Linked DNA regions of Candidatus Finniella inopinata. The protein of the gene in region 1 binds, or shares a complex with, the protein of each later gene. Links are inferred from orthologs where the notes say so. Each region holds a gene or a part of one and is shown on either strand. Other genes may lie near its edges. The genes, in order: EQU50_RS07790 and dapF.

The links.
Region 2: the proteins of EQU50_RS07790 (region 1) and dapF are in contact, whole or in part, in a solved structure (PDB 5YGU), measured with the Escherichia coli proteins. The link is inferred for Candidatus Finniella inopinata from one-to-one orthologs.

Annotation. Positions count from the first base shown.
Region 1 is NZ_SCFB01000020.1:15,802-28,016, forward strand. The notes cover bases 5,912-8,747. They hold EQU50_RS07790 (RNA pyrophosphohydrolase), read left to right. Parts: upstream 5,912-6,991; coding sequence 6,992-7,504; downstream 7,505-8,747. Other genes in these bases: EQU50_RS07780 (UvrD-helicase domain-containing protein), read left to right, coding at 5,912-6,816; grxC (glutaredoxin 3), read left to right, coding at 7,508-7,759; alaS (alanine--tRNA ligase), read right to left, coding at 7,776-8,747. In the rest of the region: EQU50_RS07745 (hypothetical protein), read left to right, coding at 1-222; EQU50_RS07755 (ISAs1 family transposase), read left to right, coding at 575-1,723; tRNA dihydrouridine synthase DusB, read left to right, coding at 2,060-3,037; EQU50_RS08590 (helix-turn-helix domain-containing protein), read left to right, coding at 3,062-3,340; EQU50_RS07770 (outer membrane protein), read right to left, coding at 3,547-4,320; EQU50_RS07775 (hypothetical protein), read left to right, coding at 4,573-4,803; more of EQU50_RS07780, read left to right, coding at 4,873-5,911; more of alaS, read right to left, coding at 8,748-10,346; EQU50_RS07805 (MFS transporter), read left to right, coding at 10,548-11,942; EQU50_RS08680 (CDP-alcohol phosphatidyltransferase family protein), read right to left, coding at 12,074-12,215. UniProt on the Escherichia coli protein: Master regulator of 5'-end-dependent mRNA decay.
Region 2 is NZ_SCFB01000004.1:260,806-272,367, forward strand. What follows is about bases 8,440-11,379. They hold dapF (diaminopimelate epimerase), read right to left. Parts: upstream 10,345-11,379; coding sequence 9,535-10,344; downstream 8,440-9,534. Other genes in these bases: EQU50_RS03135 (hypothetical protein), read right to left, coding at 8,440-8,683; EQU50_RS03140 (leucine-rich repeat domain-containing protein), read left to right, coding at 8,979-9,638; EQU50_RS03150 (YceD family protein), read right to left, coding at 10,341-10,862; EQU50_RS03155 (outer membrane protein assembly factor BamE), read left to right, coding at 11,223-11,379. In the rest of the region: EQU50_RS03090 (hypothetical protein), read right to left, coding at 1-1,036; EQU50_RS03095 (DUF167 domain-containing protein), read left to right, coding at 1,295-1,567; Hsp33 family molecular chaperone HslO, read right to left, coding at 1,569-2,480; EQU50_RS03105 (hypothetical protein), read left to right, coding at 2,652-3,311; EQU50_RS03110 (hypothetical protein), read left to right, coding at 3,499-4,407; EQU50_RS03115 (hypothetical protein), read left to right, coding at 4,452-5,327; EQU50_RS03120 (YcbK family protein), read left to right, coding at 5,364-6,056; EQU50_RS03125 (nucleoside-diphosphate sugar epimerase/dehydratase), read left to right, coding at 6,049-6,927; EQU50_RS03130 (hypothetical protein), read right to left, coding at 6,888-7,325; more of EQU50_RS03135, read right to left, coding at 7,496-8,439; more of EQU50_RS03155, read left to right, coding at 11,380-11,562. UniProt on the Escherichia coli protein: Involved in the succinylase branch of the L-lysine biosynthesis and in the biosynthesis of the pentapeptide incorporated in the peptidoglycan moiety. Catalyzes the stereoinversion of LL-2,6-diaminopimelate (L,L-DAP) to meso-diaminopimelate (meso-DAP).

The DNA.
Region 1 (12,215 bases):
GACTTTTGGTTTTGTTCTGTTCCTTTGTGTTGTGGTGAACAATACGCAATCCAGGTGTGGACAAGCCTAAGCTATAATAGTTGCGATCAGGGGAGCTGGATAGCCCAGTGTCATGTGGATTTGACAGACTCCCAGAGGTTTAGAAGCCTGATGGGCACGACCCCTGATTCGATGCCACTTCATGTGGCGTACGAATTTACCTATGGAGAGGGGGCTGAGTAAGATTTCGGTGTTTAAAATTACATATTAGATACACCGGACGGCATTTCTTTCTTTTTAATTTAGAGACTATCCGCAAACAGACTGGACAAGGGGCGGAAATCCTTTTATAAAAAACTTAGGGTAAGGAATTTTTAGGAACCACTTATCTGCCCAGATAGCTCAGTTGGTAGAGCAAGGGACTGAAAATCCCTGTGTCGTTGGTTCGATTCCGACTCTGGGCACCATTCATGGCGATTGCACTGAAAATTAGTTTAGTATTCTAAAAATTATTTCCTAATTTTTTATTCGGCTTTTCTGCTGTTCTATCCGTTGTTATTATTCTTTTTTCTCAATAAAGAAAAAGGAAACAGGGATGCAGTTATCAGATACTTTCCTCAAACATTTTGAACCTCTTGCCGATCCTCGTATTGATAACCACAACAAGCTTCACAAATTGCACGATATCTTGGTAATAACAATATTGGCCACAATTTGTGGCGCTGATAACTGGGTTGATATTAGTGAATTTGGCAAAGCCAAATACGATTGGTTATCAACATTTCTCGAGCTGCCTAATGGTGTGCCATCTCATGATACTTTTGGCCGTGTGTTTTCCATACTTGACCCAGAGCAATTTGAATCCTGCTTTTATGCATGGATCAAGTCACTCTCTATCGATGTTAATTCTGAGATTATTGCTATTGATGGAAAAACGCTACGGGGTTCTGGCAACAGAAGAAAAGAGAAAAAAGCCCTACACATTGTAAGTGCCTGGGCAAGCAATCAAAGTCTTCTTTTAGGGCAAGTTAAAACGGATGAAAAATCCAATGAAATTACAGCCATTCCAAAATTACTCAAGATGATTGATGTTACTGGTAGTACAGTCACCATTGACGCCATGGGTTGTCAGCAGTCAATTGCTGAAGAGATCTTAATTCAAGGTGCAGACTACGTATTAGCTCTAAAAGATAATCAACCGAAGCTTCATGAAATGGTCAAGGCAATTTTCCATATAGGAGAATCACGTCAGTACAAGAAGATGCTTAATCGACGGAAAGTAGAGAAGATCCATGATCATGGTCGCATAGAAACACGTCGCTATACATTAGTATCAGCACGCGATCCGGCAGTATTTCAACTTCGTTGGCCTGGGTTAAAGGGTGTTGGCATGCTTGAAACAACACGCACAACTAATAATCAGGTTGAGCGTAGTACCCGCTACTTTCTAACAAGTTTAGCCTATGAAAATATTGATCAGTTTATGGTTGCTGTCAGAAAACACTGGAACATAGAAATTAACCTGCACTGGTCTTTGGATGTAGGTTTTAGGGAAGACCATAACCAGGTGCATGTTGGCCACGCGGCCAAGAATTTGGCTGTCATGAGACGTATTGCTTTGAATCTACTCAAGCAAGAAAAAACGAATAAACGAGGGGTGAGCTGTCGACGGAAGGTAGCAGGCTGGGACAACAAATACTTATTGAAAATTCTAACCGCTGACCACAATTTAAAGCGCGTTTGAGCGGATTGACTGATATAAACGGTAAGTCTTTTAAAGGGGAGGATAGTGTCTAAAAATAAAAAAAACAGGAAGTAGATCTCTCAAAACCTACAAAATCAAATCAATCTACAAAAGTTTGGGAAATAGCAGAAACCGTAATTTTAAAAACTAGGCTGAGGAGATGTCAGTGCAATCGCCATGGGGCACCATTATGGCAGCCCCCTATAAAATGATTAGCCCGCCGTCCGGCCTCATCTTGGTTCTTGCATCACAAACTAAAATCTTGAATTTAGCGCCTATTCCTTTTAAGGTGTGCAAGCGTTTTTATACCTTTTAACGAAGCCTCCTTATTGAATTATGACTGTTACGATTGGCCCTATTAAGCTTTGTATGCCTGTGATCTTGGCGCCTATGTCTGGCGTGACGGATATGCCATTTCGGCGGCTGGTGAAAAGGATGGGGGTAGGCTTGGTTATCTCTGAAATGATCGCCAGTCAGGCCATGATTCGTCATACGCGTCAAACTATGAAAATGATTGAAAAGTCCGCTGACGAGCAGCCTATGGCCGTTCAGTTAGCTGGTTGCGAGCCCGAGGTGATGGCTGAGGCGGCCCGGCTTAATCAAGACTTGGGCGCCCAGATCATCGATATTAATATGGGATGCCCTGTTAAAAAAGTCGTGAATGGTTACGCAGGGTCAGCCCTGATGCGCGACGAATTGCTGGCGGCAAGGATTATTGAGGCGACGGTTAAGGCGGTTTCTGTGCCTGTGACCTTGAAGATGCGGACAGGGTGGGATGATCACACGCGGAATGCGCCGCGCCTGGCTAAAATTGCCGAAGAATGCGGTGTGCAAATGATCACCATCCATGGGCGGACGCGCTGCCAACTTTATAACGGGAAATCAGATTGGGCGTTTATCCGCCAGGTTAAACAGGCCGTACACGTGCCGGTAATTGGCAATGGAGATGTGGTGACGCTGGCGGATGCAGAGGCTTTATTAGAGCAAAGCGGGGCCGATGGCGTGATGATTGGCAGAGGAAGTTATGGGCGCCCTTGGTTCCCTAACCAGGTGGCAGCGTATTTGAGTGATAAAACGTTATTGCCCGATCCGTCCCTTTCTGAACAACACCAAATTATCAAAGATCATGTGGAAGAAATGTTGCGTCATTACGGCGAAGAGACAGGTGTTAAAATTGCCCGAAAGCATGTGGGTTGGTATAGCAAAGGGCTGAACAAGTCGACAGATTTTCGTGTGAGCATTAATCAGGCGGATAACGCCCAGGCCATGAAAGCACTGATTGATGAGTATTATGTTGCTTTGTCAGATTCATAAAACGTTGTGAAAGATTCGAAGGAAATGTCCAAAAACCCTGTCCCCTTAAAAGATGAGTCTTGTTTAGGCCTGGGGCCAACCGTGCAGCAATTTTTGGAAACATATTTTCAAAACCACGGGGACGAGCTGCCCTGTTCGGGTTTGTACCATAGGGTCTTGCAGGAGGTTGAAAAGCCCCTGATTGAGATTACGTTGAAAGCAACCGGCGGGAATCAAAAAAAAGCTTCTGACATTTTGGGCATCAACCGAAATACGCTTCGGAAGAAAATTCAGGAATTGGGGTTGGAACAACCTCGCGATTAAAATGGCCTGATCCTGTTCCTTCTTGTGCATCCTCTTTACCGCCTCCCATCGTTACCCCCGCGTAGGGGGCCCAGTTGTATTGTGTCCTAGATTCCCGCCTGCGCGGGAATGAGACATATGGAGGACTAAAATAAAAAACCCGCGCTGTTGAGGCGCGGGCTTTGTAAGAGCTTTATTCTTAAAGGATGTCAAAATCCCTTAAAGATTTAGAACTTGTAACCGATACCAATTTTCATAGCATGTTGGCTGGTTTTGAAGTTGTGGTTGACAGAGGTACCGTTGATACCCGTGACACCAGACGCTAAGTCCCCAGTAGTCTGTGTTAACGAAATCTTTGGTCCAAACAAGTATGAATATTCTGCACGTAGAAACAAATTCTTCGTAACGTAAACTTCCACGCCGGCACCAGGTGCAAATTGAATACCCGTTTTGTTTTTTGTAACTACTTTTCTGTCTGTGCTGTTAGCGGGCACGGTGTTAACATCCAACAAGCCGCTGTTAGGAGTTACAGACGCTTTCCATTTACCAGATTCCATCGCTAAGCGAAGGTAAACTAAAGTGCTTGGGGTAATCATATAACCTAAGCGAGCTGCTAAACCATAGTAATACTTATGCTCTAGTTTAGCTTTCCAAAATCCAACTCTTTTCCCAGAAGCACTGTCGTCATAGGGTGAAAAAGAAGTCGTGTCAAAACCACCATAAACTTCACCACCGAAATACGCGCCGTTTCCGACGACAACGCCGTAACCTGCAAACAAACCAAACAATCCGCCAGCTTTACCGCTGTCATTTTTAAAGTTTTGAGCAAATTCAGACCCAGGATTTAGGCCCACATTTAATGTATTCTGGTTCGCATAACTATACTGTACGTTCGTTTGCGCAACACCGGCGCTGGCGCCCAAGTAGAAGCCGTTACTTGCATTAGCAGCTGAAGTCCCAAGAGCAGCAACAGCCAACAAAGCGATCGATAAATTTTTCATGTTAACTCCTTAAATTAGTAAACGGATAAAATTAGATTCCGTTATTGTTATGACTTAACTTTTATAGATTTGGTCAAAATGCACAATTTTTTTGACATCTTTTGAAGGTGAATTTATAAGGCAGTGTGATAAAAACCCCACATAATTTTTGTTTTGAGTGACCCACCATATGCCCAGGCTCATCGCTAATCCTTGAAAACCCTAGGCTTCCAGCTAACCTGGATGCCTACTCCCCTTATGGATTTTTCGATCATGACTCAAAAAACGCCTCTGACATCTATTACACTTATGGAACAACTGGAAGGCTTATACAACCTGGCCCTGTCCCAAGACAATCTGGCCCTGGCGCTGAAGGTGAAGGAGCTGCAGGCGAAGTCCCTGGGCCTTTTCCAACAGCCGGACACCCCGAATCTTTCAACGCTTTCTGATGAAAATCTTAAGAAGCTAATTGGTCAGTTGGCTGGTGATTTGAATACGGGGTGATTTTTTTCAATTGCAAATAAGGGAAAATTTCTAAACATTTAGATAACCTCAATTGTTAATCACCCCAAAATGCCGATTCCCTATCAACCCAAAATAACCCCCACATCTGAACAGACGGCCATAGTTCAGGCTGTCACATCTGGCCACAATCTGATGGTTTCGGCCTTGGCGGGAACGGGTAAAACCACAACGCTTAAAATGATTGCCCTGGCTTATCCTAAGCGACGGGGGCTTTACTTAACGTATAACGCGGCGTTAAAAACCGAGGCCCAGGCAAAATTTCCACCGTATATCCACTGTAAAACCATTCACGGCCTGGCTTATCAACAGGTGGGCGCAAAATATAAAGGGCAATTGAATCACAAACTCCACCATTCTGATTTAATCGAGTTTTTGGCGGTTCGACCTTTTACCCACGGCAAATTTCTTGCCAGTTCATCCCTTATCGCCTCTAGCGCCATCGATATGGTCAGGATTTTTTGCTATACAGCCGATGAACAACTGGAGCCCATTCACTATTCCCGGCGTTGGATTGAAAAACTGATGGTCAAATATGAACGGGACAATCTGGATTTTGATCTTGAAAACATCAATACTCCCCAAACATTTTTAGAAAAATTTATTGTGCTTTCCTGCTGGTATGCCAAAAGGCTGTGGCAGGCCATGATTGACGAGAACAATCACACCATTCCAGCAACCCATGATACATATCTGAAGCTCTATCAGCTTTCAAAGCCTATTATTGATACTTACGACTATATCATGTTGGACGAGGCGCAAGACGCAAACCCTGTTATTCTCGACATCCTGTCGCACCAAACGGTTCAAAGAATTTATGTGGGTGATAAAAACCAACAAATCTATGGCTTTCGGGGAACAAAAAACGCCCTGGAAACCATCAAGGCGGACACTTATTACCTGACCCAGTCGTTTCGGTTTGGGTCCGCGATTGCGGATGAGGCGAACAAGATCCTTGAAAGGTTAGGGGAAACCCATAAAATAAAAGGGTTTGATGCCATTCAAAGCACCATCGGGCCCATCGACAGAACAAAAAAGTACGCCTTTGTCTCGCGCACCAATGCCGGCATTTTTGATGAAATCATTCAGTCCAAAACATTGAACAGAAAAATTCATTACGTCGGTGATATTGAAAAAGTTATCAGTTCCTTTGAAAGTGCCTATCACTTAAAGAATGGGACCATCGCGCTGATCACGGATCTAACCATTAAGCGTTTCCCATCGTGGGTCAGGTTTGTTCAAGAGGCCGAGTTATCGCAAGATCACGAATATAAGGCCATGATTGACTTTTTGGACACCTATCAGGATGACGCCTTAAAGGTTTTGAAAGTGATCAAACGGTCTTGCCTTTACGGCGAGGAGGAAGCGGACGTGGTTGTAACCACGGCCCACAAGGCCAAAGGTAAGGAATGGACACAAGTTCTTTTGAATGATGATTTCAAAACCAATAACACCGAGGAAGATTGCATCTTTTATGTGGCCGTCACACGCGCCATAGAAACCCTTGAGTTGCAAAGAACAGAGGACTGCGTAGGTACCCAATTATTGACCATAGAGCTTGTGCCGAGGACTTGTGGGTTTTCAAATGTGCGATCCCATGTTCGCTACACTGATTGGGAAAAATTAAAGAAATACACGTTTAAAACGGCAGGCCATCGGTGTGAGGTTTGTAGAGGGGCAGGCGAACAATGGCCCGTAGAATGTCATGAGATTTGGCACTTTGACGATAAACGAAAGATACAAACTTTGAAGGGGCTGATTGCTTTATGCCCGCCATGCCATCAGGTTAAACGAATCAGTTTTGCAATTTCACAAGGGAAGGGCGACGAAGCGGCCGCCCATCTTGCCCAGGTGAATCACTGGAAGCCTGATCAGGCACAACACTATATTGACGAGCAGTTTCAAAGGTGGCGAGAGAGAAGCCTCCATCCTTGGAAGCTTGATATCGTGTGGTTACAAAACTTAGGTATCCCGATTCTTAAAAAGGGACGATAAAATCTTATGGTGCCCGAACTTATACATGTTAAGAGGGCTCGACAAAAGACTGGTGAATCGTCTATAAAATTAGTAAGGGGCGCCTAGCTCAGTTGGTAGAGCAGCTGACTCTTAATCAGCGGGTCGCAGGTTCGAATCCTGCGGCGCCCACCACATTCTTCCGATCAGGTTTTGAATGAGTACAGATTTTGAATCCCAAATGGAAGATGGTTATCGGCCCGGCGTTGGCCTTATGTTGCTTAATGCCGATGATCATGTGTTTGTCGGCCAGCGTATTGATAATGTTCGGATATCTTCAAACCCTTCGGATGGATGGCAAATGCCCCAGGGTGGCATTGATTATGGTGAAACACCCCTGCAGGCTGCTTTTCGAGAATTGAAGGAAGAGGTTGGCACGGACAAAGCCCAGCTGATTGCCGAAAGCGAACACTGGTACAACTATCGATTCCCCGATGTTCTAAGGCCCATATTATGGGATGGTCGTTTTCATTCCCAACGGCAAAAGTGGTTCTTATTGCGTTTTACGGGCAATGACGACGACATTCAAATTCATTCTGATTTCCACCCTGAATTTTCCAATTGGAAATGGCTGGAACCAGATCAACTGATCGACTTGATTATCGATTTTAAACGACCTGTTTATCAGCAGGTTCTTAAAGAATTTAAACCATTTTTTGAAAGGAAATAACCCATGGCGAGAATAGAAATCTATACCACGTCCACTTGTCCGTATTGCGTTAAAGCGAAGGCTTTGTTGAACAAGAAAAACGCATCATTTGAAGAAATCGACGTTTCGAACAATGCCAAGCTTCGTCAAGCCATGACCGAAAAAGCAGACGGGCGCACCAGCGTGCCGCAAATTTTCATTGACGGGCGCCACATTGGTGGCTGCGACGACCTGTATGCCCTTGATAAGTCGGGTGAATTGGATAAGTTGTTATAAGTAGGGCAGGTTGTCGTTACATCCCCTGACTTAAAACTTCCAGCAACTGGCCAATGTTTTCCGGGTTTGAGCCGCCGGCTTGGGCAAGGTCTGGGCGTCCTCCGCCACCTTGTCCCCCTAAAATTTCGGCACCAATTTTCACCAATTTAACGGCATCTAGGCGGTCGGTTAAATCCGGCGTGACGCCAATCACCAAGGCCACTTTATCGTCGTCTATACTGGTAACAATCACAAGGCCTGACCCCAGGGTTTGCTTATACCGATCAACCAGGGCTTTCAGATCACGGGCGGGCACACCTTTCAAATGATGCACCATGGCCGGGTAACCTTTTATGGTGATTGTCTGAGCGTTATCCGATTCGCCATCCAAAAGGGTTTGGCGTTTTATATCGCCCAATTGCTTTTGCAGTTCAGTGACTTGTTTGCGGTTTTGTTCCCGTTCAGCACTGAGTGTTTTTTGCGTCTCCGCCAAAAGGGTCAAAATGGCAGGCCCCGTGATCGCCTCAATACGGCGGATGCCCGCTGATACAGGGCTCTCCCCCGTAATTTTGAAAAGACCAATGGTGCCCAGTTGTTCCACGTGGGTGCCGCCACACAGTTCAACCGAATCAGCCATGCTGACGACCCGCACCTCTTCCCCATATCGTTCCCCAAACAAAGCCATGGCGCCTTCCTCTATGGCCTGGTCGGGGGTCATCACACGCGTCAATGTTTCCTGATTGTCGAAAATTCTTTGGTTAACGGCCTGTTCAACCTGGGCGAGTTCTTCTTTTGTAACGGGTCTTGGATGCGTAAAGTCGAACCGCAATCGGTCAGGTGCCACCAACGACCCTTTTTGCGTGACATGCTTGCCAAAGGTCTGGCGCAAAGCAGCGTGCAATAAATGGGTTGCTGAATGGTTGGCCGCTAGCTGACGGCGACGGTCGCGATCCACATTCAGCTTGACGGTTTGCCCTGTTTTCAATTGACCCTTTTCTATATGACCCACATGCACATGCAGACTGCCCACTTTTTTTAGAGTGTCTGTTATCGTGACAACAGCGCCTTCCTCTGTTGTTAAAAAACCGTGATCCCCCATTTGGCCGCCTGACTCGGCATAGAAAGGGGTTTGGTTGGTTAATATCATCACATCTTGGCCTTGCTTAGCTTCCTCAACACTTTGTTCGTTTATAACCAACGCACACACTGTTCCCTCAGCTTCGGTTGTTGTGTACCCTAAAAATTCAGTGGCACCGAATTGCTGATGAAAATCAAACCATACCTGTTCATTGGCCGTATCACCCGACCCGACCCAAGCTGCACGAGCCTTTTGCTTTTGCTCAGCCATGCAGGTTTGAAAGCCGGCCTCGTCAACGGTACGACCCTCCGCCCTTAAAACGTCCTGGGTTAAATCCAAAGGGAATCCGAATGTGTCATATAACTTAAAGGCGACCTCAGCCGGCAAGGCCTGCGCAGGCAAAAGGACAGTGGTTGATTCCTGCAAAAGCTTCAACCCGCGCTCTAACGTTTGGCGGAACTTTTCCTCCTCTTGATGCAAAATTTGTTGAACCAAAGGTTGGGCACGCACCAGTTCGGGATAGGCCTCGCCCATCAACGACACCAACGTTGGCACCAACCGATACATTAAGGGATCTTGGCTGCCTAATTTATGAGCATGCCGCATGCCACGACGCATAATGCGACGCAAAACGTAACCGCGCCCTTCGTTGGATGGCAAAACGCCGTCCGCAATTAAAAAGCTGCTGGCGCGAATGTGGTCAGCAATGACGTTGTATGATTGGCGATTTTGGGGGCCTGAATTCCCGACTAGATCTTGGGCCGTGGCAATCAGGGTTTTAAATAAATCGATGTCATAATTGTTGTGAACCCCTTGAATGACGGCCGCCATCCGTTCCAGGCCCATACCTGTGTCGATCGATGGGTTGGGTAAATTCGTCCGGGTGCCATCGGCATGCTGTTCAAACTGCATGAACACCAGATTCCATATCTCGATAAACCGGTCACCATCTTGGTCAGCCGATCCGGGAACCCCGCCTGGAATGCCTTCACCATGGTCATAAAAAATCTCAGAGCACGGCCCACAAGGACCTGTATCCCCCATGGACCAGAAATTGTCCGATGTGGAAATGCGTAAAATACGGTCATCCCTTAAACCTGCAATTTTACGCCAAAGGGTCGCGGCTTCTTCATCTTCAGCATAAACCGTCACCAAAAGGCGGCTGGGGTCCAGGTGAAAGTTTTTGGTCACCAAAGTCCAGGCATGATGGATCGCCTGTTCTTTGAAATAATCACCGAAGGAGAAATTGCCCAGCATTTCAAAAAACGTGTGATGGCGAGCCGTATAGCCAACATTGTCCAGGTCATTATGCTTGCCACCGGCGCGCAGACATTTTTGGGCTGTCACGGCGCGTTGATAGGGGCGTTTTTCTTTGCCTGTAAAAACATCCTTAAATTGTACCATACCCGCATTTGTGAATAACAACGTGGGGTCATTTTGCGGTACCAAAGGGCTGGAACGCACCCCTTCATGGTCGTTGTTTTTAAAAAAGTCCGTAAACGTGCGGCGGATATCAGCTAGGCTTTGCATAAGTTAAGGCACTTAAAAGAAACATATACCTAGAGATTAGCCATCTGGGTGGTGAATTTCTAGCTATTTATTAAATCCTGGGTTTGTAAATTCAGGGCGGAATTTCTATTCAGTTGAATAATATTTTTTTATCTAATGGAAGTGCGCAAATTAATTTGTTATACGGTGAACAATCGTCCTGCCCATAACAGATGGTACCAAATGAAAGTTAAAACTGATGATAACGCTTTAAGTTCCAATGTCAAAAAATCTGTTGCTATTGTCTTGGTTGGCAATTTTCTTGATTTCTTCGATTTGATGTTAGCCGTTCACTTGACGGTTATTTTGACAAAGATCTTTATTCCCAGTGATTCATATTTGACGCCGATGCTGACGGTTTTTACATTTTGCTCCTCCTTTTGCATTCGCCCTTTGGCTGCGATTTTCTGGGGGTACATTGGCGATACAATTGGCAGGGTTCCTGTTTTAATTTCAACAACATTTTTAATGTCCATTTCTTGTATCCTTATCCCCAACATCCCCCCCTATGCAGAATGGGGGGCTTTATCAGCAGCCTTGTTCCTTATTTTACGACTCGTTCAGGGTTTCGCCTCGGGTGGAGAATGTATAGCCGCCGATGTTTTTATTACAGAGACCGTTCCCGAACCAAAGGTTTATTTTTGCAGTGCCCTTGTAGAGGCTACATGTTCTTTGGGCGGGTTGGTGGCTTGTGGCATCGGGGCCGTTTGTGTTTTGCTTTCACCAGAAAATGGTTGGAAATTACCTTTTTACATTGGTTCAGGGGTGGCAGTTTTGGGAACAATTGCACGAAGAACCCTTAAAGAAGCGCCAGAATTTGTAAAAGCGTTGGCGGAGAAGAAAGTAAAAAAGAAATTCTCTGATCTTTACCTGTCCATAAATTTTAAACATCGCAACATTCCAGCCTTGTTCGCTTTATATCTTTTCCCAGCCATAGCTTTCTATTTTTCGTACGCTTTTTTGCCTTCTGTTATGTCAAATGAGTTGGGCATAGCAACGAACAAAGTAATGGCCCAAACAACGCTGGTTCTTTTTATTGTTATGTGTGCTGAGGTTAGTTACGGCTTGCTGGGATTGAAATTTCATCCCTTTACCATTCTTAAGTTTAAACTATTTTCCCTTTTGGCGTTAATGCCTCTGTTAGGTATATTTATGACTGGTTTTACAAGCGCCCCAGTGATCTTTGTGATTCAAGTGGTTGTTTCGTGCTTGGGGCAAGGGCTAACACCGGCGACCCCCCTTATCAATAAAAGTTTCCCAATTTTTGGCCGCTACACATACCTTCTGTTCATATGGGCGGCGTCACATTCTATGTTCTACCTGATGACAGCTTATGTCTGTGATCAGGTGACAAGTTTTAGAGGAATATGCTGTTTATTGTTTGTGGCTGCTTTTATATCGCTTATGGGGTTATATGCTTTTGTGCCAAAAGATAAGATGCTTTCTTCTAAATTAAGCCAAGCATTGCCGGATAATAGCCCTTGGCAAGACATGGTCGAGGAGGAAAAAGAACATGTAACTAGAGAGCAAAAACAAAAGGAACAAGCGTTAAAAAAGTGGTTTGAGAAAATAAATTAGGACGCTTATAGAAATAAGATCTTTGATTCCAATCTTTTTTTGAAAAGAAAACTCTGATGCAGTTGCCTTTTAACCTCCCCCTAACTATACTGAACCAGTTAAGTCGGAACGTAGCGCAGCCTGGTAGCGCACTATTCTGGGGGGATAGGGGTCGTGGGTTCAAATCCCGCCGTTCCGACCACTTTGTTTTTTCGATTATCTTCTCCTGCAGGTGCAGGAACAATGATCGCCCTCTCAAGCCGTTTGTAAGCCCGAAAGCTAAACGGAATAAGT
Region 2 (11,562 bases), on another replicon or contig:
ATTCTCTAAAACGCATCGATTCTACTACTATATCAATCAAAGTCTTACGATTATCGTCTTCAACGCCATTCAAAATACCTTTAAACAGCAACTGGGCCAAGTTGTGGGGTGTTGACGTCTGTTCACGTGATTGGGCCATTAATAACCGCCACAACGTTTTCAGGTTTTCAAGGTTCGCCTGAACGTGTGGGCCGTCAGGATCAAAATCTTTCAAATAAGTTTCAAGTTTTTCTATTTGTGACAGACTGATGACACCTTTAAGATGCCCTGATTCAACCAAAGATTCCAAAGTCACCAAGTGGCCGGTTCTTTCAAAAAACGCATCAAATTGACGACCATCAATCTGAATACTTTGGAAAAACCCCTTTCCCTTCAATAGAAATTCTAAAGACACCTCGGAAGTCCCATTATACCCCGCACCTAAACACTGAAAGACAGTGAAAAAATGGCCGTTCAGATGCGGTTGCGATTTTAAAATTCCATGGGCATTAAAGGCGCCAAAAATTGTTTCATTGAATTTTTCCGCGTTTCGCTTTCTTTCGGCAAATGTCTGGCCGACCTTACGCAAAATCCGCTTTAATTTTTCTTCCGTGTCAGAGTCTGCCCGCTTATCGCTGACACCCCAACATCCAGAGAATATCTGCAGCAAAGCGTGGTCCGCCAGACCAATTAATCCGGCATCATTGTCTTTGTGACAAGATTCTTTCAAGTCATTAAGCTGCAAAACCACATCGACCGCTGTGAGAGTATTTTTGAGACCAACAATACTCCAGAGTTTCTGCCATTCTGTGTAATCAGGGGCCTTAAACAAACGATCGATTGATTGATCTTGTTTTTTCAACAGCTGCGTTACATGCGCGAACAGGGGGAATTTTGTTTGCTTTGCTGAACTCTGCTGAGGCTGTATTGAAAGTTTTATAGCTCTCCCCATTTCCGCTTGTTCTCGTTGGTTTTGCTCTTCTACAGAAAGCGCAATAGTGGCTTGCATCAAATAGTCATCATCATCAAAATGATCACCCGCATGACCATGCGCCATTAACCCCATTACACAAAAAAATAAAGTAATCTTTTTTAAACACATATTCTGAAAACCGTTCTTAAACGTTAATACAAAAACATCCTCTTACATAAAAACTAATTACCTGCAAAAGGATTAAATGTAAAGTATAATAATAATCTATTTTAGACTTGTTCAATTTTTTGGAATCGATGAGTGTTTTCCATCGGATGAAAGATTGGTAATCTTTAGGGTGAATTCGTTGACAAGTAACTTGCGTTATGTTGATTAATAACCATGGACAAAATCCTTGAATTTTTTGACAACAAAATTCCATATACGTTGACTGTTCGGGTAACCCCGAAAGCATCGGCCAACCGCCTGAAAGCCCAGATTCAAGAGGATGGCACGGTACTGATTCGCGCATATTTAACCATCGTTCCAGAGGATGGCAAAGCCAACAAAGCCCTGCTTAAAATGCTGGCGAAAGAGCTTGGCCTGCCTTTAGGGGCGTTTGAAATTACCCACGGCCTTAAAAGTCGAACCAAAACCATCAGGATTAACATCTGAATTAATTCACACCAAATCGATAATCGGCGGTACAAAATTCGCAAACAACTTTGATCTCTCCATCAACAGCCATGTCCATGCGATCCTCCAATGGGAAGTTTTGAATGACTTTTTCGATGCGATCTTTTGAGCAGGAGCATTGGGCCTTCAACGATTTTGGTTCTAAAAGCTGCAACTGGCGTTCATGAAAAAGGCGATGCAACAGCTGCTCGCTGCCCAGGTCAGCGTCTAACAATTCGTGTTTGGTTAACGTTCCCAATAGACTCAGATTCGTTATCCAATCGTCTTCTTCTTGCTCTTTCTGTTCAGAGGTACTTGTTTGTTCTAAAGGCAAGCGTTGCAGAATCAAAGCCCCTGCCATCAACTGCCCATCCGAACGGCTCGGTTGACTAAATACAACCAACCCGGTGGCTATTTGGTCCGATTGACGAAAAAAGTGATGCATGCAATCCGCTAGCGTCTTCCCAGTCAACTCAACAATCGCCTGATACCGTTCGGTTTGATGGGCAAGGTCTGCTGTAAAAACCATAAACCCTTGTCCAAAAACATCCAGCAAGGACAGCGAATGATAATCCTTTGTGCTTTCAAACGCAGGCGCCAATTGGGCATAGGCACGCACGTGACCCTGCGTATTGATATCAACCGTGATCAGACGGATGGGCCCCTCATGATCAGGGTGCGCCGAAACTTGAAGGGTAAAAATACCATCATATTTAACATCAACCGACAAGGCCGCGGTTAAGGCCACCAATTCGGCGACATATTGGTTGACGAAATCAGGATATTGGTGATTCGCCAAAAGCTCCTCAATCACGGACCCCAGACGAATCAGCCGCCCTTTAACATGGGCATGATCAAGGTAGAAGGGAAAAACACCTTCCGCTGTGGAAGACAAGAAATTTGAAACAGCCATAAACATCCTATTCTAATGTCCTTTAATCCATACGCCCTTTGGGGAAAAAAGATCAAACATAAAAACAGGAGGCCCATTAAAAGGTTTTAAAATTTTAGTGTTAATTTGAAATAAATTCACCTTAAAATGTATCTGTCGTCAACGGATCAAATTTAATAAGGAGTCTTAAAAGTGAGCTTAAGAAAAGAATTTTTGTATGGTTTGGTGCTGCCTTGCCTGTTTACCAGCACAGGTTTAATAGCATCTGATAGTCAATTGGATCAAGCTGCATTGAAAAACGGTATCTCAGCCTTGCAATCTGGAAATAAGGGTTCTGCTGCAAAACAGACAACTTTAAAAGATGAATCAGATAGTGATACTGAAGAGCCGTTGGCTTTTTCCTCGAACTGGACAGGCGGTGCACAAGCCCCCCAAGAAAAAAAGGGTGAAACTGTAGCAACACCTGCAATTCCTGTCGTTGACGATATAGACAGCAGCGATTTAGAGGATGAATCCGACAAGAAATCTGTCGCTAAACCCAAGGTTGAGAAAGGAAAACGGCGCAAGGAAAAATTAGGGGGGAGTAGTTCCACTTCCGACACGGCCAGTATTTGGGCAGCATTGAATCAATTGGGCGCAGAAGATAATGATTCTTCCGATCTTGCAGATTTACCGACCGTAACTGTCAAAACTCAAACCGCACCTGGGATTGCTAATCACAGAAGAACCAACACCCAGGAATTAGTATCTAAATTATCGATAATTACAGAACAAAATAGCATGATGATAAAGCAACAGACAGAGTTAATCATGTTGATGAAACAATTTAAAAATCCGACTGATGCAAAATAAAACCCGGGAAGAGGTTTCCTCTTAAGCCTAGAATATCGACAAGGCAGTAGCTTAGTCTCTGCCTTTATACTCCCCATTCAAATTATTTTTCACTCCCTCGATATTTTTTCCTTTTTATTAAGACTTCGTTAAATTTTTGTATGGCAAAATTATGAATGAAATTTAGTAAAATTTAAGAAGATAACGCATGAAATTTAACAAAAAAATTTTTAAAATTGCTTTTTTTAGTCTGGTCTTATGGACAACTCTAGCTCAGAATGCCTTTTCAGCTGATACAAATCAGAACGATATAAACAATGCCACTTTAGGCTCTAACACCTCTAACTCCAGCATACCCACTCCTGTCACTTCCCCAACCATTCAAGAACCTTCACTAAGTTTAACCGATTTTTCCGCAGGGCTTTCTGCGTTAAGTAGTCCCGGATCGACTTCGGTAAGTGTTTCTCAAGAAAATATCTGTCAAAGTTGTGCCACTGGAAGCCTTTGTGCACATGCTAAAAGAGACTTAGCATCTGCACCTTCCCAGTTCGAAACCGTTGATCAAGAAACACAAATCTTGGCCCTCAAAACATTATTGAGGTTTTCAACTGAAACTATTGCCCTTCCGACTGGGGCAAAGCTTTTCGATATCGCGAAAACGATATCTTGTTCCATAAAAAAGGCCGAATTATTGGGATATTTGATGGCAAGAGGGTGTGTTGATGTCCGCCGTCAAGCTGCTGATGCGCTTACCTATATCTTAAGTGGGGGAAACTCTAATATATGTACTGCCGATATACTGAATTCTTCAAAGATTTTGGATGATTGTCAGGATATCCCATTGGACATCCGTTTGGCTGCAGCGAATGCAGCATTAGAAGAAGCTATTAACAAAAACAGCTTGAACAACAACGAAATTCCAATGACCTCAAACTTAAGGCGAACTATTGCAGCACCTGAGCCCTTTATCTCTCAGATTGTGGTCAAATGCCTTTACAAAGCCCCAACGACTTCGCCCCTTATTACTCTTTTTAGCAGGGCTGCAAACGACCTTAGGGGGGATGAATATTTTCTTTCAGATCTTGCACGCCGAATTCTAGGGCAAGCTTACCTGTAAAAAAAGGCCTTTTGTTGTTAGAAAAAACATTTCTGGAGAATAGCATGAAACTTGATACCTTGAAGATATCCTTATTGGCTCTTGTCTTTGCCCTTGGGTTTAATGGCACTGCTCAATCAAGCAATTTTGGATGTGATTCCGACTCAGACGATGAAGCTCGGGCAAACAGACGCACTATTATGAAGCGTTTGCTTAAAATTGGTGAAGAAAAAGCTCCAAGTCACTGTGGTTCCAGTTATATTTCACCCCGAAAAGAAGCTGCGGGTTGGTTGGAAAAATTCAATAATGGTCAGCAGGAACTTGCTATTATGTCCTTATATGGAATGTTAGAAACAGGCTCTCAACAAAGGAAACTGGCTTCTGGTAACGCTTTGATACAACTGATCATTCAGACAAATCCGAAACCTTCCATCAGCCAGGAAAAACAAAAGTCATCTGAAAAAACAGGAAAATCCATCACTTTAACAGCAGATGTAGACTTAAATTCTTGCAAAATTGCTCAATTGATTGAGAACTTTTCAAGAAATTTCAATGCTCGTTTAGTGGCTAAAGCTGAGGCTGGCCTTGCCAACGGTGGAACGGAGCATGCTGCTGCTTTTAATCCATTATCGCTTCAGGCCCAAATGACTCAATTCAGCGATCTTACTTTTTATGCGAAGTTATTAGAACAATGTGGTGTAAAACTGGACTTTAAAGGCAAGGGAGCCTTGGATATAACGATTGATCCATTCGGAAGTCTTGCCACTTCATCACAAGATTGTGAAATTGACAAAGGCACAAAACAAGCCATCAAAAAGATCATCAAAGCTTTCGAGTGTTCTCCGATAACACCGTCTATTTCAAACCTGTTGAAAAAAGTTTTGCCCTATGGAACGCCTAAACAACAAAAAATCATAAAAAGGATGATTGAGGATTCATAAGAACTGACCAAAAACGCTTTTTTAGATTGAGCTTGATTGTGTAATTCATTAGGGTATATTAATACTTTTTTTGATTTAACGGTGATGGTCATTAGTCTATCAAGGCGTCAATTTCTGGGAACAGTTTTTAAAGCTGGTGTTTTCGTAAGCTTGCCGTCAGGCTTATTAGTTCGGGATCAAAAACCAATAGAAATGCTTTCAACTGTTGTTGAAGCAGCTAAGGTTGAGCAACCAACGGCATCGCAAAAAGTTAAAAAAACCGTTCTCAGACCCTTAAAAAAGGTTGTTAGTTTCTACAACAATCATACGGGTGAGTTTTTGAAAAATTGCACATTTTGGGCTGACAATAAATTTTGTTCCCAGGCACTGTCTGCTATCAACCGGTTATGTCGCGACCATCGTACAGGTTTGATTAAGCCCATTGACCCCCAACTTCTGCTGTATTTGAATAAGATTTTAGAAAAAGTAGATACCACCAAGATCGTTAATATTGTTTCAGGTTACCGATCTGTGGCGTCTAACCAGCACTTGTGTGAACAAAGCCAAGGGGTCGCCCGCAACAGTTACCACACAAAAGGTCAAGCGATGGATTTTTATATCCATGGCATTTCAACACGCACTCTTTTCAAGGCAGCCTTAAGTTTAAAAAAAGGTGGAACGGGCGGATACTCTCAATTTGTTCACATTGATACCGGTCAGGTCAGACGCTGGGGATTTTCAAATGCTTGAAGGGAAATTCAATACAAACAACTGGGGGGCAGAACTTTTAAGAAGTTGGGTACAACACCTTAAAAAAAGATTCGATATCGCCCGTAATCACCCTAATATGATGATGCCTCAAACCGTGTTGGTGTTCGACACATTGATGGCCTTTCTGTCCTTGTTTATCGCCCTTTATCTTCGGGTGGGGGATGAATTTTTAGATTATTCGCCCCAATTTATTTTAAAAAATATGGTGGTTTTTTCGCTAACTGCGGCCAGTATTTTTTGTTGGATGCAGACGCACCGGACGTTATGGCGATATATTACGTTTGAGGATATGGTTCCTTTGGCCTTGGCCGCCCTTTTGGCCAACGTCCTTTATTTCCCCTTGATGATTTTAATTGCCCAACAAGAATCCATGCCCCGATCAGTTGTTGTGATTAACAGTTTGGTTTCTATCATGTTACTGGGCGTTCCCCGTTTTTTGTATCGTCTTGTTCAGGAACGCCATCTGCAGCAAAATAAACGAAAAGACGCCGAGGCCGCGGTGCCTGTTTTGCTGATTGGGTGCAGCATTCACGCGGAAAGTTTTATTCGTGAAGCCTTCCACAGTCCCAATTTGCCCTATGACCCGATTGCCTTGATAACCCTTGACGACGAGGAGATTGGACGCAAGATTCATGGCGTTCCCATTACAGGCAGCTTGAAAGAATTGGCATCTGTTCTGAATGATTTGAAAATCGAGAACCGTATGCCAAAGCAACTGATCATCACCCATAACCAAATAGAAGCCAAAGATCGCCGATTTATTGCCCAAACCGCGCGACTTTACGGCCTAACTTTGATGCATTTGCTGCATCATTTTTCGTTGGATGTGGTTGAAGAGGACGAGGGGTAGTTTAGAGGTTGCAGTGCATCGTTCAACGCTAACACGATCTTTTGTTCATGTTGTTCAACCGTGCAAAGACGGCGTGGGGTTATATCCACCAGCTTTTTGATAAGGACGGGAGTCACAAGATAAAGATCGCCTGTGGAATCTGGTCGTCCTGGACAAGTATAATCCTCACCAGTTTTCAGATAATGCCACTCGCTTGTTTGGCCGGTTTTAACCCTGACCAGCTGCACTTGTATGCCTTCTTTTCCATGATTCACAATTTGGATGCTTGATTTATGCTGGTGCGAGGGAATAGTGTTTAGGATGCTGAATTGGGCTCCATTGATTTCTATATCGTTGCCCCTTACAGATTGGCAGAAAAATAACACCAGGGCAGCTGGGATCATGTAAAAACTTTTCATAATCATGTCTATACAATTAAATTTTCTATTAACTTAATTTTAGGCGTTTTATTATTAATATAAGGTTAAGTTGAAAGTTGGATTTAAGCCAGAACCGGTGATAACTCAAAATGGGGGTTCCCCATGGAGAGACACCCTTATTCTTTTGATCAATGGTCTGTTTAATAGACTCATGGTTGAAATGTCAGGCCGGCACTATTCACTGCTGCGGGAGAGGGGGTAGTAACAGTCACAGGTGCCTGATAAGCAACACTTGCAACAGCAGCATGGAACGCAGCTGCAGTCGCCGTCGTTCCAGGTGTCGCTGCAGAAACCGTGATAACAGAGACAGGTTCATTGACATTGTAAGCCATGTATTGTTGCGGATCCGACAACATTTGCACGCTTCCAACCAATCCAACTGGTGTGCCTATATTTGACGCCGTGATCGCTTGCGGCGTGCTGGCGTCATTCGTGACAAGCGATCCTACTCCCGAGTATGTATTGCCCGCATTAAGACTTGGAAACGTATACGACTGCCCCGCAGAGATGGTTACGTTTTGGGTGGCAGCTGCGTTACCGTTTTGGAACAGGCTTATACTGATGGTTGATGCTGTGGAGTTTATGATAATTGCTGCTGTTTGCTGACTTTCTGAGGGCAACGAGAACAGGGGCTGATAAACTTGCTGGCCCACACTAACTGGTGTCAAATCGCTGGGGGCAGGCTGTACGGGCCCTGGTGATGGATCGACGGCAGGTGTGACAGGTGGGGATACGGGTTGTAATGTTCCCAAAAGGGCCGCAAAGAAATTGGCAGAGCTTTGTTGACTGTAATTGGGTATTTGAACAGAAATAACCATGCCTAAGGTATCTTGACTTACATTCCAAAATGCCCAATTTGGATAAGGATCATTCGTCACTACGTTCGTATGTCCCTGGAAGCCAACGCCTATACTGCCGGCAGTTAAGGCGGCTATCGTTTGCGTTGGATCCTCGCCATTAATAACGGGACAACATACCCAGGCATTCGCGGAATTGATGGGAGTATTCCAGTATGCATATCCGCCAGGCTGAATATAGGCGCTGCTAGAATCAAGATTAGTGATGGAGGGTGAAGTGACAGTTCCATCACTGGTCAGTAGGACCAGATTCATAGGAAACCCGCCTTGATGGTTTTGATAAGCCCATGTGTTATTAAAAATGGCAAATGGTATCGTGGATGTTGGCTGTTGGTCAGAATTGTCAGTGGTAAGGGGAAACAACCTTATATAGGTGCTTCCGTTTGCAGTTACCTGCGTCAAGTCAGGCGTACCTGACCCCATGACGGATTGGCACATGAACAAAGCCAAAGCGGCTTGCATTAGGTGGTTCTTTCTCATTTTTAAAACCCTTTTTAATTAAATTTATTAGTCACAATATAATCTTACATTTTCTTTATTAAAATATTGTTAAAATAAAAAATGTATAGAAATGTCTAAGGAAGACAACGTCTGCAACAAAACCGCACGAAGGTGCGTCGCTGACCAGAATTGTCTCATCGCGCACACAAATAAAAATTCAATAATCTCTAGCTTTTTATTGTTTCTTAAGACTTTATTAATAGCTTTATGTTATTTGGATTGGTGCGGTAACAAGATGATATTTTTAACATCTTCAACCCCATAGGAGGCGAACATGAAAACCAATTTACTTACTTTTGCAGCCACCATTCTTATCCTTGAACCTTGCCAGGCCAGTAATTCATTTTTTGATGAATCGACTAATGCTGGTCCAAAAATCACAGAAATTAATAAGACATGGTGCGGACTTTCATCAATCACTATTCCAGCAGACCAATGGAGGGATGTTGAAACCCTTTATTTGGGCAGCAACAAATTGACAAATATCCCTGTCGGTTTAAGTGAATTACCAAAATTGAAACAGGTGTATTTGGAAAACAATCAGCTTCGATCTGTAGATGATGCTGCTGTTCAGCAATTTAGAAGAATTTCGACTTTGCACCTGCAGGGTAATAAAATGCACCGCGTCTCAAAGACGATTGGGGATCTGAACGACTTAAAAGAGTTAAATTTGGCCTTTAATGAACTGACCAGCTTGCCAGCGGAAACAGCACAGCTTGAAAAAAGCTTGAGTACTTTGAACTTAATGGGCAACCCTTTGATGAAACATGGTGAAAAAGGGGCTTTAGGTTGGGAGGACTTGCAGAAAATTTTTGGCAACAAGTTTCTTTTTAATCCGCCAAAAAAGAGCCTGCATAAATCAGCTGAGCTTCACCTTGCATCAGAAAATGGTCAGTCCCAAGATGAACACCTAACACGCCCCCTTGCTGCTTAACTTGAACATCATGATCAATCAAACCCAGGGCCTGACCCGCTGCAGCGGCAGCACAGGCCCCCGTTCCGCAAGCCTGCGTAAAGCCCGCTCCTCGTTCCCAAACTCTTAAATGCAAAGTCTGTCGATCGACCTCGGTGGCGAACCCCACATTCACCCGCTGGGGCATGGTTGGGTCAAGTTTAGGCAGATACGTTTCTAAAAGAGGCCCCCATTTTTCACAAACAGACAGGTCATTAACGAAACAAACCAAATGGGGATTTCCTAAATCAACAAAAACAGCCGATGGATTGCCAAAATCATCAAAAATATTCAAATCAATTGTTTGAACACAAACTGGCTTTGGCAAAACAACACGAACAGTCCCATCCTTTAAAAGGGTGCAATCCAAGGTACCCCCCGCCGTTTGCAAAGTGACTTTTTCAAGGTTGTAACGTTGAATCAGCAGCTTTGCAACACAAAGACTACCATTGCCGCAGGCTTCAGCCTCTGAACCATCAGAATTGAAAAAACGAACATTATGAATACTGCCATTGTCACCAGCGGGATAAACGTAAATAACCTGATCACATCCAACCCCCCAACGGCGATCAGCCATTTTTTGACTGAGGCTGGGTAGGGTTGTTGGGTCAATCAAGGTGTGGTCAGTAATGATCACGAAATCGTTCCCCAACGCACATGCCTTGATGAACGAAAGGGACCCTATCATGGCTTTAAAGATTTTAAAATAGCAAAAGGATTCGGTTTTTTTGAAGGAGGCGAATTTTCTGAGTCAACTATTAGTTGATCCGAATCTGCTGAGGCACGGGGATAGGGATTTAAGGATAAAGACAAATACTGCGCAGATATTTCGCCCAAATCAACAACGTCTTCAATGCTAAATTCTATATCATCATCTTCGTGATCATGAAAAGTTTCGTCCTGATATCGTTGATCAACAACGTGAAAGCTGAAGCGACTGTCGACACTTTCCGGCACCTCTTTCAAACTGACAACGCAGCTTTGAATAACCTCAGCTTGAAGACTGCCCGTCAGGTAATACCCTTTGTAGGCTGTGTGGCCCGATTCAATGGCGTATTCCATCTTCAATTTATCAATGCTTACGACACCAAACCGTTGGGCTAAAGCTGCAGCTTCGCTGGGTGTGGCCTTTAATGAATAAAGCAAATTCTTTTTGTGAAGACGTTCTAAATTAACAAGGCGGCTTAGTTCGACGTAGGGTTCCATAAAACTCAAAACACAACAGGAGTTGACATAACCCTAAGCTACACCACTTTCAAATGATTTTGCGAGTTTTTCTGTTTGATTTTTTGCCCATCAACTCTTCCATAAAATTCTCGCAAACTCATTAGAAAGCGGTATAATACGAAAGCTAAAAAATGTAAGTGCTTTAGTGTGCTGCTTATTGATGATTCTGTGAGACCTTCCGTTCTTATAACGTCCCAGATGTCATACCCGCGTAGGCGGAAATCCAGACAATACAACTGGACCCCCGCCTACGCGGGGGTGACAAAAGGGGTGTTGAGACGAAGCAAGTCAGCGAAATGATCTGAGCGGGGCACATCACTTTTTAAAGAATGGTTTTTTATGTTCTCTGTATTTCAAAATTTGGCAATTCTGGCTCTGGTCTTTTTATGTGGGTGCAGTCCCCGAATAGACAGCCGCGGGTATAATATCGAAACCATCAATACAGCTGATGTAAAGGTTGGCATTGACACCCAGCAGACCATACAGGAACGTCTAGGGTCGCCTTCCACAGTTTCCCTATTCTCTCCAACGCAGCAGGGCCAGTCTTGGTACTATATATCCAAGAAGACCTCATCGACCTCCTTTTATCAACCAGACACCCTTGAGCAGCACGTATTCGTGATTGATTTCAACAACAAAGGGGTAGTTCAAAATATCAGACGATTTGAAGGCGAACATC